DNA from 2 places in the Allobosea sp. NPDC003192 genome. Region 1 is predicted to be linked to the other one. Evidence: predicted binding sites of a transcription regulator. Region 1 holds the regulator's gene; the other holds the start of a gene.
The links. The regulator PhoB, encoded in region 1, activates phosphate uptake and scavenging genes when phosphate is short. The targets are predictions, from matches to a motif close to TGTCATNNANCTGTCAT.
Positions count from the first base shown of each region.

Region 2: a site for PhoB is predicted at 3,846-3,862, ahead of ACQKLX_RS11910 (RNA degradosome polyphosphate kinase). Genes of this name have one in related genera too.

Region 1 is NZ_JBNNPK010000015.1:148,282-153,933, forward strand. Features, by position in the region: gene pstB (phosphate ABC transporter ATP-binding protein PstB) at 1-729, shown strand, start outside; gene phoU (phosphate signaling complex protein PhoU) at 769-1,491, shown strand; gene phoB (phosphate regulon transcriptional regulator PhoB) at 1,519-2,217, shown strand; gene ACQKLX_RS20155 (YnfA family protein) at 2,227-2,547, opposite strand; gene ACQKLX_RS20160 (GcrA family cell cycle regulator) at 2,627-3,178, opposite strand; gene ACQKLX_RS20165 (aspartate aminotransferase family protein) at 3,838-5,058, shown strand; gene argF (ornithine carbamoyltransferase) at 5,061-5,652, shown strand, end outside.
Region 2 is NZ_JBNNPK010000007.1:112,620-118,271, reverse strand. Features, by position in the region: gene ppx (exopolyphosphatase) at 18-1,580, opposite strand; gene ACQKLX_RS11910 (RNA degradosome polyphosphate kinase) at 1,516-3,732, opposite strand; gene ACQKLX_RS11905 (acyl-CoA desaturase) at 3,981-5,216, shown strand; gene ACQKLX_RS11900 (P-loop NTPase family protein) at 5,221-5,652, opposite strand, start outside.

The DNA.
Region 1 (5,652 bases):
CTCGATTTCTACTACGGCGAGCACAAGGCGCTGAAGAACATCAATCTCGATTTCCGCGACCGCCACGTCACGGCGCTGATCGGCCCGTCCGGCTGCGGTAAGTCGACCCTGCTGCGCATCTTCAACCGCATCTATTCGCTCTATCCCGAGCAGCGCGCCACCGGCGAGATCCTGCTCGACGGCCGCAACATCATCTCCAACAATGTCGACGTGAACGAACTGCGCTCGCGCATCGGCATGGTCTTCCAGAAGCCGACGCCGTTCCCGATGTCGATCTACGACAACGTCGCCTTCGGCATCCGCCTCTATGAGAAGCCGCCGAAGTCGGAGCTCGACGATCGCGTCGAGGGCGCACTGCGCCGCGCCGCCCTCTGGGACGAGGTCAAGGACAAGCTGAGGAGCTCCGGCATGGGCCTGTCCGGCGGCCAGCAGCAGCGCCTGTGCATCGCCCGCACCATCGCCCAGAAGCCCGAGGTCATCCTGTTCGACGAGCCGACCTCGGCGCTCGACCCGATCTCGACCGGCAAGATCGAGGACCTGCTCGAGCAGCTGAAGAGCGACTTCACCATCGTCATCGTCACCCACAACATGCAGCAGGCGGCGCGCATCTCGCAGTACACCGCCTTCATGTATCTCGGTGAGGTGATCGAATTCGACGCCACCAACACCATCTTCATGAACCCGCACAAGAAGCAGACGCAGGACTACGTCACCGGCCGTTTCGGCTGACATCCTGAAATCGTCGGCAGCCCCGAAGGATACGCCCCGATGTCCGACCATATCGTCCGCTCCTATGATGCCGATCTCGAGGGCCTGCGCCGCAGCCTCGCCGAGATGGGCGGCATGTCCGAGCGCATGCTCGGCGACTCGACGGTCGCGCTGGTGCGCCGCGACACCGCGCTCGCCCAGAAGATCATCAGCGCCGACCAGCGCCTCGACAATCTCCAGCGCGATGTCGAGGAGAAGGCGGTGCTGACCATTGCCCGGCGCCAGCCGCTCGCCAACGACCTACGCGAGCTGATCTCGGCGATCCGCATCGCGGCCGATATCGAGCGCGTCGGCGATCTCGCCAAGAACATCGCCAAGCGCGCCGTCGCGATCTCTGGCCAGTTCTCGCCGCCACATCGCGCCGTGGTCGGGCTCGAGCATATGAGCCGCCTGGTCCAGGCCCAGCTCAAGGACGTGCTCGACGCCTACGCTGCGAGCAACGAGCAGAAGGCGATGGAGGTCTGGCGCCGCGACGATGAGATCGACGCGCTCTATACCTCGCTGTTCCGCGAGCTCCTCACCTACATGATGGAGGACCCGCGCAACATCACCTTCTGCACGCATCTCCTGTTCTGCGCCAAGAACGTCGAGCGCATCGGCGACCACACCACCAACATCGCCGAGACCATCCACTATCTCGTTACCGGCCAGTCGATCGACGAGAGCCGGCCGAAGCTCGACACCACCAACATCCTCGTCGACCTGCCGGCGGCCAATGGCTGAACCGGCGGGGCTTGAACGGACCCTGACATGCCCGCACGCATCCTGATCGTCGAGGACGAGGAGCCGCTCACCCTGCTCCTGCGCTACAATCTCGAGGCCGAGGGCTTCGAGGTCGACAGCGTGGCGCGCGGCGACGACGCCGAACTGCATCTGCGCGACCATACGCCGGACCTCGTCCTGCTCGACTGGATGCTGCCCGGCCTCTCCGGCATCGAGCTCTGCCGGCGCCTGCGCACCCGCCGCGACACCGAGCGCGTGCCGATCATCATGCTGACTGCCCGCGGCGAGGAGACCGAGCGCGTGCGCGGCCTCGCTACCGGCGCTGATGATTATGTCGTCAAGCCGTTCTCGCTGCCCGAGCTGATCGCCCGCATCCAGGCGCTGCTGCGCCGCGCCAAGCCCGGCCATGTCGCCGGCCTGCTCGCGGCCGGCGATCTCGAGCTCGACCGCACGACGCGGCGCGTCCGCCGGGCTGGTGCCGAACTGCATCTCGGCCCGACCGAGTTCCGCCTGCTCGAATTCCTGATGCAGGCGCCGGGCCGGGTCTATTCGCGGGCGCAGCTGCTCGACGCCGTCTGGGGCCGCGACGTCTATATCGACGAGCGCACCGTCGACGTCCATGTCGGGCGCCTGCGCAAGGCGATCACCCCGGCCAACGCCAAGGATCCGCTGCGTACGGTGCGCGGCGCCGGCTACGCCTTCGACGAGACGTTTGCGCGGGGTTGATCGCGTTCGTCAGCGCGGTGCGGCGATGACGACAGCCGCGCCGGCAAGGCAGAGCGCCGCGCCGGCCAGGTCGTAACGGTCGGGCGCGACCTTCTCGACCAGCGCCATCCAGGCCAGAGACGCCACGATGTAGACGCCGCCATAGGCGGCGAAGGCGCGCCCGGCGGCGGGGCTGTCGACCAGCGTCAGCAGCCAGGCGAAGGTTGCGAGAAAGACGAGGCCTGGCAGCAGCCACCAGACCGGCTTGTCGAGCTTCAGCCAGGCCCAGAAGGCAAAGCAGCCGGCGATCTCGGCCAAGGCCGCGCCGAGATAGATCGCGATCGTAGCCATCACGTCCTCCTGCCAGCCCTGGTCATGAAAAAGCCGGCCCACAGGCCGGCTTCCGTAAACGTTTCGCGAGTGCCTGTCGTCAGGCGCGGGCGACCTTGCTGCGGTCGCGGCGGCGATCCGCTGCCGGCTGGTAGGCGATGCGGGCGTGATAGGCGCAATAGGGCAGGCCGGTCGCGCTGCGGCCGCCGCAAAAGCGGAATTCCGGCGAAGTCGGATCGCCCATCGGCCAGCGGCACATGTATTCGCGCAGGTCCATGATCGTGACCCGCTCGGAAAACGGCACCACCACGTCTTCGGACGGCGCCGGCGCGCGCTCGACCTGCGCCTCCGCTTCGATCTCGGGCGAGAACTGTGGGGCGAGGGCGGTATTGCCGCGGGTCAGCCCGGCGCCGCCGCTCTGATGGCCAGCCGGATGGCTCGGCGGACGGGCGGCAGGCTTGCGCGGACGCGGCGTCGCCGAGCCCGGGCTCTTGGCCCGGCCGGACAGGCCGAGCCGATGAACCTTCCCGATGACGGCGTTGCGCGTGACATTGCCGAGTTCCGCCGCGATCTGGCTCGCGCTCAGGCCGTCATTCCAGAGCTTCTTGAGCAGTTCGACGCGTTCGTCGGTCCAGGCTCCGGCTTCGGTCATGGAGTTGCACCTGTCTTCGTCATGCCCCGCCAGCGTGCCGGCGAGGCATAGGGAGAGATCATGGCGGAATCCGATACCGGCAGCGTCCGCCGCAAAACGGAAGCCGTTACGCCCGGGACTGACGATACTGGAGACGCCGCACGAGATGTCGTATCTGACGAAGAGGACCATACAAGATGGCCTGACTCGGCCACAAGAGTCGCCGAATCGTAATTCGGCTTTTCCCCAGCCAATCACCGCAGACGGCGGAACAGTGAGTCCAATCGGCAACGCTGCCGCGAGAGCCGGATCCGATCAGGGTGGCACACCCTGATCGGTGAATCCGTCTCTCACTTTTAGAATGGAGATCGTTTTATCCCAACGGCTTGCGGAACAAACGGTTGGGACGGGCCCAAGTCAGCCGGAATTGACAGGGCCGGGCCGGTTTTGCATAGTCGCCGCGACGCAGCCGCCCCCTAGGGCGGCGCTTATGTTTTTGAGCGATCGGGATTTTCCTTCGATGCGGCTTGACGCGCGACGAGACGGCGGGAACGGCCAGCGACGATAATGTCGCCGGCGGGTCGCATCGTGCCGGCATCATGCCGCCTCGCGTCCCACCCTGCCGTTCCCGGCCTGAAATTCCGCGCTACCTTCCTGTTTCGCCGCAAGGATTTCGCTCCATGAGCACCGCTTCCATTTCCCCCACGTCTTCCGTCCTCCTGCCGACCTATGCCCGCGCTCCGATCGCGCTGGAGCGTGGCGAAGGCGCCTGGGCGATCGCGGCCGATGGCACCCGTTACCTCGATTTCGGCGCCGGCATCGCCGTCAATGCACTCGGCCATGCCCATCCGCATCTGGTCGAGGCGCTGACTCAGCAGGCTCAGCGCATCTGGCACACCTCCAACCTCTACACGATGCCCGAGGGCGAGAAGCTCGCGCGCCGGCTCTGCGAGGCGACCTTCGCCGAGCGCGTCTTCTTCACCAATTCGGGCGCCGAGGCGAACGAGTGCGCGATCAAGATGGCGCGCAAGTATCACGCTGCGAAGGGCCATCCCGAGCGCTATCGGATCGTCACTTTCGAGGGCGCCTTCCATGGCCGCACGCTCGCGACCATCGCCGCCGGCGGCCAGCAGAAATACATCGACGGCTTCGGCCCCAAGGTCGACGGCTTCGACCAGGTGCCGTTCGACGACGAGGCGGCGCTTAAGGCGGTGATCACGCCGGAGACCGCGGCGCTGATGATCGAGCCGATTCAGGGCGAGGGCGGCCTGCGCTCGGTGCCGATGCGCTTCCTGAAGCGCCTGCGCGAGCTCTGCGACGAGCACGGCCTGATGCTGATCTTCGACGAGATCCAGACCGGCGTCGGCCGCACCGGCAAGTTCTTCGCCTATGAACACAACGGTATCGCCCCCGATATCATGTCGATCGCCAAGGGCATCGGCGGCGGCTTCCCGATGGGCGCCTGCCTTGCCACCGAGGAGGCGGCCTCCGGCATGACACTCGGCACGCACGGCACCACCTTCGGCGGCAACCCGCTCGCCATGGCGGTCGGCAACGCGGTGCTCGACGTCATCCTGGCGCCGGGCTTTATCGAGAACGTCCAGAAGACGGCGCTGCGCCTGCGCCAGTCGCTGGCCCAGCTCAAGGACCAGCACCCCCAGGTGATCGAGGAGATCCGCGGCGAGGGGCTGATGCTCGGCCTCAAGCTCAAGACCCCGAACACCGATTTCGTCGCCCAGGCGCGGGCCGCCGGCCTGCTCGTCGTCGCGGCCGGCGACAATGTGGTGCGCCTGCTGCCGCCGCTGATCATCGGCGAGAGCGAGGTGGCCGAGGCGGTGGCGCGGCTCGACAAGGCGGCGGGCGCGGTCGAGGCTGAGCTCGCCCGGCCAGCGGCGGAGTGAACATGATGTCTGCGATGCGTCACTTTCTCGATCTCTCGGACTTCTCCGCCGGAGAGCTCCGCGCCATTCTCAAGGCTGGAGAGGATATCAAGGCCCGCCGGCGCACGCCCGCGGCCGCTGGTGACCGCCTGCTCGAAGGCAAGGTCATCGCCATGATCTTCGAGCAGCCTTCGCTTCGGACCCGCGTCTCCTTCGATGTCGGCATCCGCGAGCTCGGCGGCTCGCCGATGATGGTGACCGGCCAGGAGATCGAGCTCGGCGAGCGCGAGACCATCGCCGACACCGCCCGCGTGCTCTCGCGCTATGTCGACGCGATCATGATCCGCATGCTCGACCACGATTCCGTGGTCGAGATGGCGAAGTACGCCACCGTGCCGGTGATCAACGGCCTGACCAAGCGCCAGCATCCCTGCCAGGTGATGGCCGATGTCATGACTTTCGAGGAACGCAAGGGGCCGATCAAGGGCAAGCGCATTGCCTGGACCGGCGACACCAACAATGTCCTGACCTCCTGGGTCCATGCCGCCGGCCGCCTCGATTTCGAGCTCGCCATCGCGACGCCCGAGGAGCTCGCGCCCCCCCCGGCATTGCTCG
Region 2 (5,652 bases), on a different contig from region 1:
AGGTCGGGGCTTTCCGCTCAGCGGATATCGACCTCGCGCCCGAGCAGCTTGGCGAGCTGCTTCAGACGCCCGGTCACGCGCTCGCTCGCCAGCGATTTCAGATCGTCCGGCAGGCGCAGGACGAGCCGGCTGTCGATGCAGGTCAGTGGCGCCCGCGGCAGGATTCCGGGCATGCCAGCCGAGATCAGATAGGCGACCCGGAAAGCGGCAGCGAGGATGTGGACACGCTCGAGCGTGCGCGTCGCCAGCAGCCGCCGTAGCCCCTCGACAGCCGGCGCCGAGGCTTTCAGGCCGGCATAGCGATAGAACGCCGTCAGCGCGAGGAAGGCGCGGCCGGCATGCTCGACGCCACTGAACGAGGCATGGGCGATGACGTTGAGCGTCTGCTCGCCGCGATAATCGGGATGGGCGCGCCAGCCGATATCCGAGAGCAGGCAGGCCGCGAGCTGAAGCCGCCGCAGCGCCGGATCGTCATTGGGATAGGCGCTGGCGACGAGCTTGTCGGTCCAGGCGATCAGGTCGGCTGCGTGGCGCGGATCGCGAGCGCGCAATTGGTTGTAGTCTTCGGCGCCGCGCAGCAGCGCATCGGCGGAGCGCTCGGCCTCGTCGAGCTGCTCGTGCAGCAGCCCTTCGCGCACGCCATTGGCGGAGATCACGACATTGCGCGGGCGGCCGCGCTTGATGATCTGGTCGAGCACCAGTGCGCCATAGGCGAGCAGCGGACGCCGGGCCGAAGAGACCGCCTCGATCGCCTCCAGCATCGAGGCATCGGCGCGCTCGACCAGCCGGACGAAGTCGCTCGCCTCGCGGGCCGGCACGATATAGCCGTGCATGACGTTGAGCGGGTAGCCGGACTGGCGCTGGTGCAGGGTCGCGAGCGCGCGCCAGGTGCCGCCGACGGCGTAGAAATCGCGCCCGCGCATGGCGCCGAGCTGCGGGTGATGGTCGAGATCGTCGCGGACGATCTTCTCGGCCGCCTTCATCGAGTTCTTCGAGCGGTCGATGAGCGCCAGGCCGCCGAGCGGCAGGCTAATCCCCTCCCCGACCTTGTCGCCATCCACGGAAATCAGTTCGAGCGAACCACCGCCGAGGTCGCCGACGACGCCGTGTGGCTGGTCGAAGCCCGAGATCACGCCGAGTGCCGAGAGATAGGCCTCGCGGTCGCCGGAGATCAGCTCGATCGGCTGACCGACGGCCGCTTCGGCCCGTGCGATGAAATCGGGGCCGTTCGAAGCATAGCGGGCCGCCGCCGTGGCGATGACCCTGAGCTGCCCGACATGCATCGCCTCGCAGAGGATGCGGAAGCGCACCAGCGCCGAGAGCGCCTTGTCGATCGCGTCCTGCGCCAGCATCCCGGTCGTGGCGACCTGCCGGCCGAGACCCGCCATCTCCTTCTCGTTGAAGACCTGCGCGGGAGCCCGCGACAGGTTCTCGTAGACGACGAGACGAACCGAGTTCGAGCCGATATCGATGATCGCGATGGTGTCGTCGACGCTCAGCCGGCCCGAAGCCTGCTCAGGCCTTCTTGCCGGCGCGGCGGGAGAGGCTGCGCGGGCTTGAGCTCGAAAGAGATTTTCCACGACCAGACAGGCTCGGATTCGTCATGAAATACTTATGGGCGTTGAACGACTCTTCGGCCGATGGCGGGACAATGCGTCGCGAGCCGCCATCCGGCAAGATGGTCCAGCTCTGTTCGTTGTCGAGAAAGTTCGCCAGCATGATCTGTTCGAGCAGCTGCTGGTGGACCGTGCCGTTCTGGATCGGCGTCAGCGCCTCGACACGGCGATCGAGATTGCGCGGCATCAGGTCGGCCGAGGAGATGTAGAGCTTGGCCTTGGCCGAGGGCATGCCGTGGCCAGCGCCGAAGGCATAGACGCGGGTGTGCTCGAGGAAGCGCCCGACGATCGACTTGACGCGGATATTGTCGGAGAGCCCCGGCACGCCGGGCCGCAGGCAGCAGATGCCGCGCACGACGAAGTCGATCTGCACGCCGGCCTGGCTGGCGTCGTAGAGCGCATCGATGATCTCGGGATCGACCAGCGAGTTGCACTTGCCCCAGATCGCGCCCTTGCGGCCGGCCTTCACATGGGCGACCTCCTCGGCGATGTCGTCGAGCAGGCGCTTCTTCAGATTGACCGGCGAGACGGCCATGCGCTCCAGCTCGGCCGGCTCGGCATAGCCAGTGATGAAATTGAAGATGCGCGCGACATCCTGCGCCATCACCGGATCGGCGGTGAAGAAGGAGACATCGGTGTAGATGCGTGCCGTGATCGGGTGGTAGTTGCCGGTGGCGATGTGGCAGTAGGTCACAAACTGCCCGGCCTCGCGGCGCACCACCATCGAGAGCTTGGCATGGGTCTTGAGCTCGATGAAACCATAGACGACCTGGACGCCGGCGCGCTCCAGATCCTTGGCCCAGCGGATGTTCGCCTCTTCGTCGAAGCGCGCCTTGAGCTCGACCAGCGCGGTCACCGACTTGCCGGCCTCGGCCGCTTCAGCCAGCGCCTGGACGATCGGCGAGTTCGAGGACGTCCGGTAGAGCGTCTGCTTGATCGCGACGACGTTGGGATCGCGTGCCGCCTGCTGCAGGAACTGCACCACGACATCGAAGCTCTCATAGGGGTGGTGGACGATCAGGTCCTTCTGGCGGATGGCGGCGAAGCAGTCGCCGCCATGCTCGCGGATGCGCTCCGGAAAACGGGCGTTGTAGGGCTTGAACTTCAGGTCCGGCCGGTCGACGCCGACGAGCTGGGAGAGCTCGTTCAGGCCGATCATGCCGTCGACGACCACGATCTCGTCAGGGTCGACCTTGAGCTCGCGGATGATCAGGTCGCGCAGATGCGCGGGCATGTCGGCATGGAGCTCGAGGCGGATCACGACGCCGCGGCGGCGCTGCTTCAGCATGGTCTCGAAGACGCGGACCAGGTCCTCAGCTTCCTCCTCGATGTCGAGATCGGAGTCTCGGATGATGCGGAAGGAGCCGGTGCCCTTGACCTCGTAACCGGGGAAGAGCTTGCCGATGAACAGCGCGACCAGGTCCTCCAGCATGATGAAGCGCTGGACGCCCTCGCGGGCGAGGTCGGGCAGTTCGATGAAGCGGTCCATCTTCACCGGCACGCGGATCAGCGCGTCGAGCGCTCGCCCATCGCTGACGCGCTCCAGCGCCAGCGCGATGGTGAAGCCGAGATTGGGGATGAACGGGAACGGGTGGGCCGGGTCGATCGCCAGCGGCGTCAGCACCGGGAAGACATAGTGCAGGAAGCGGTCTTCCAGCCAGATCCGGTCCTGCGCGCCGATATCGGCCGGGCGCAGCAGCACGATCCGGTTCGCCTCGAGGTCCTGCTTCAGCTCGGTCCAGCGGATCTGCTGGTCGCGGGTCAGGGCGGAAACCGCCTCGCCCAGGGCCGCGAGCTGCTCGGCCGGGCTGAGGCCATCCTGGCTCGGCGTCACCACACCCGCCTTGAGCTGCTCGCGCAGGCCGGAGACGCGAACCATGAAGAACTCGTCGAGATTGTTCGCCGAGATCGAGAGGAAGCGCAGCTGCTCGAGCAGCGGATGGTTGCGGTTGGAGGCCTCCTCCATCACCCGCCGGTTGAACTGCAGCCAGGACAGCTCCCGGTTCATGAAGCGCTTGGGCGACTGCCTGAGCTCCTCGTCGAGATGAAGAACCGTATCCGTCGCCACCAAGGCCGCAGCCTTCGGGGCCGGCGCTTCCGCCACATCCTGGGTCATTCGCTTTGCTCTCGCTGTCGACGCCGCTCGTGCCACTGCCGGTCCTGTAGCTGTGCTGTGTGTCGTTTTGCTTGCAGCCGCAGTTGCTGCCTTCGCCTTGAAGCCACCGTAGCGTGACGCTTCGATGACAGGCGAGGCCAAACGTCACATTTCATCAACGCATACGACGCTTGCGCCAGCCCCGCTGCTGCTGTTTGGTCGGCATGCGAATCCCGCATGCCTTCAGAACGTAAGTCCAGAGAGCGAACTTGTCAGAGCAGCAGCACGCCGACGATCACGGCGACATCGTCTACCCCTCAGCCATACCCTTCGTTCTGGCGCATCTGGCCTGCTTCGGTGCGCTCTGGAGCGGCGTCAGCGCGACCTCGCTCTGGCTAGCCTTCGGCCTCTACTGGCTGCGCATGTTCGCAGTGACCGGCGGCTATCACCGCTATTTCTCGCACCGGACCTACAAGACCAGCCGGGCCGGCCAGTTCGTCCTCGCCCTCCTCGCCCAGTCGACGGCGCAGAAGAGCGTGATCTGGTGGGCCTCGAAGCACCGGCACCATCACCGCTTCTCCGACACCGAGCACGATGTCCATTCGCCGGTGCTGACCTCGTTCTTCTACTCCCATGTCGGCTGGATCTTCAGCAACGGCCATGACCGCTGCGACACCTCGACCGTCACCGACCTGACGCGCTTTCCCGAGCTCGCCTTCCTGCATCGGTTCGAATTGCTGCCGGCCTTCGCGCTCGCGCTGATCTGCTTTGCCATCGACGGCTGGAGCGGGCTGTTCGTCGGCTTCTTCTGGTCGACGGTCGCGGTCTACCACGGCACCTTCTGCATCAACTCGCTGGCGCATGTGCATGGCGACAAGGACTATGTCACCGGCGACGAGAGCCGGAACAACTGGTGGCTGGCGATCATCACCATGGGCGAAGGCTGGCACAACAACCACCACGCCTATCAGTACAGCGTCCGCCAGGGGTTTCGCTGGTGGCAGTGGGATCCGACCTATTACCTGATCCTCGGCCTGTCGAAGCTGCGCCTGGTCTGGGACCTGAGGGCGCCGCCGCAGGCCGTCATCGAGCGCTCGCAGGCGCTGCCGCCGCGCGTGATCGAGCGTTCGGCCGAGCGGCTCGCGGCTTCCGTGCCGGTCGAGCGCATCGTCCAGGCCTTCCGCGACGCCTATGCCAATGCGCCCGGCCTGCCGGAGCTGCATCTGCCCGAGCTGCACCTGCCGACGCTGACGCTGCCCGAATTCCGCGAAGCCCTGGCCGCAATGCAGGCCCGCGCCGGCGAGCGCCTGCACGCCGTCCAGGCGCAAGCGCAGGACGCGATCGCCCATTGGCACATGCCGAGCCGCGAGGAACTGAGCGAGAAGGCCGCGGCGATGTTCGTCAAGACGCCCTCGCTCGACGCGATCGCCGCTCGCGCGCACGAGCTGCTGATCGAGACGGTCCATGCCCGCCTGACCGGCACGGCCGCTGCAGCCAAGGCCTAAGACCTCACTCCTCCGGGAAGAGCGAGGCGACGACCTCGGTGGCCATGGCGCGGGTGACGCGCCGGCCACGCTCCAGCGAGAGCTTGTCGATGGCGTCGACGAGGTCGCGCGCCGCGGCGAAGGAGCGCTCCATCCTGAGCGCCAGCGCCTCGATCGTGCCGGTGTCGACGATGAGCTGGCGGTCGACGAAGAGCTTGACCAGGAGCGCCCGCAGCAGTGCATCGTCCGGCGGCGCGATCTCGGCCTGCGGCGCCAGGCGCAGACGCGAGAGCAGGTCCGGCACCTTCAGGCCCCATTGGCCCGGCTCGGTCCGCGCGGTCAGCAGCACCGAGGCGCCGCGCGCCTTGGTGGCGTTGAGCAGATGGAACAAGGCTGGCTCGTCGAGCGGGGCGCGGTCGCAATCCTCGATCACCAGCGCGCCGCCGGACGCCAGATG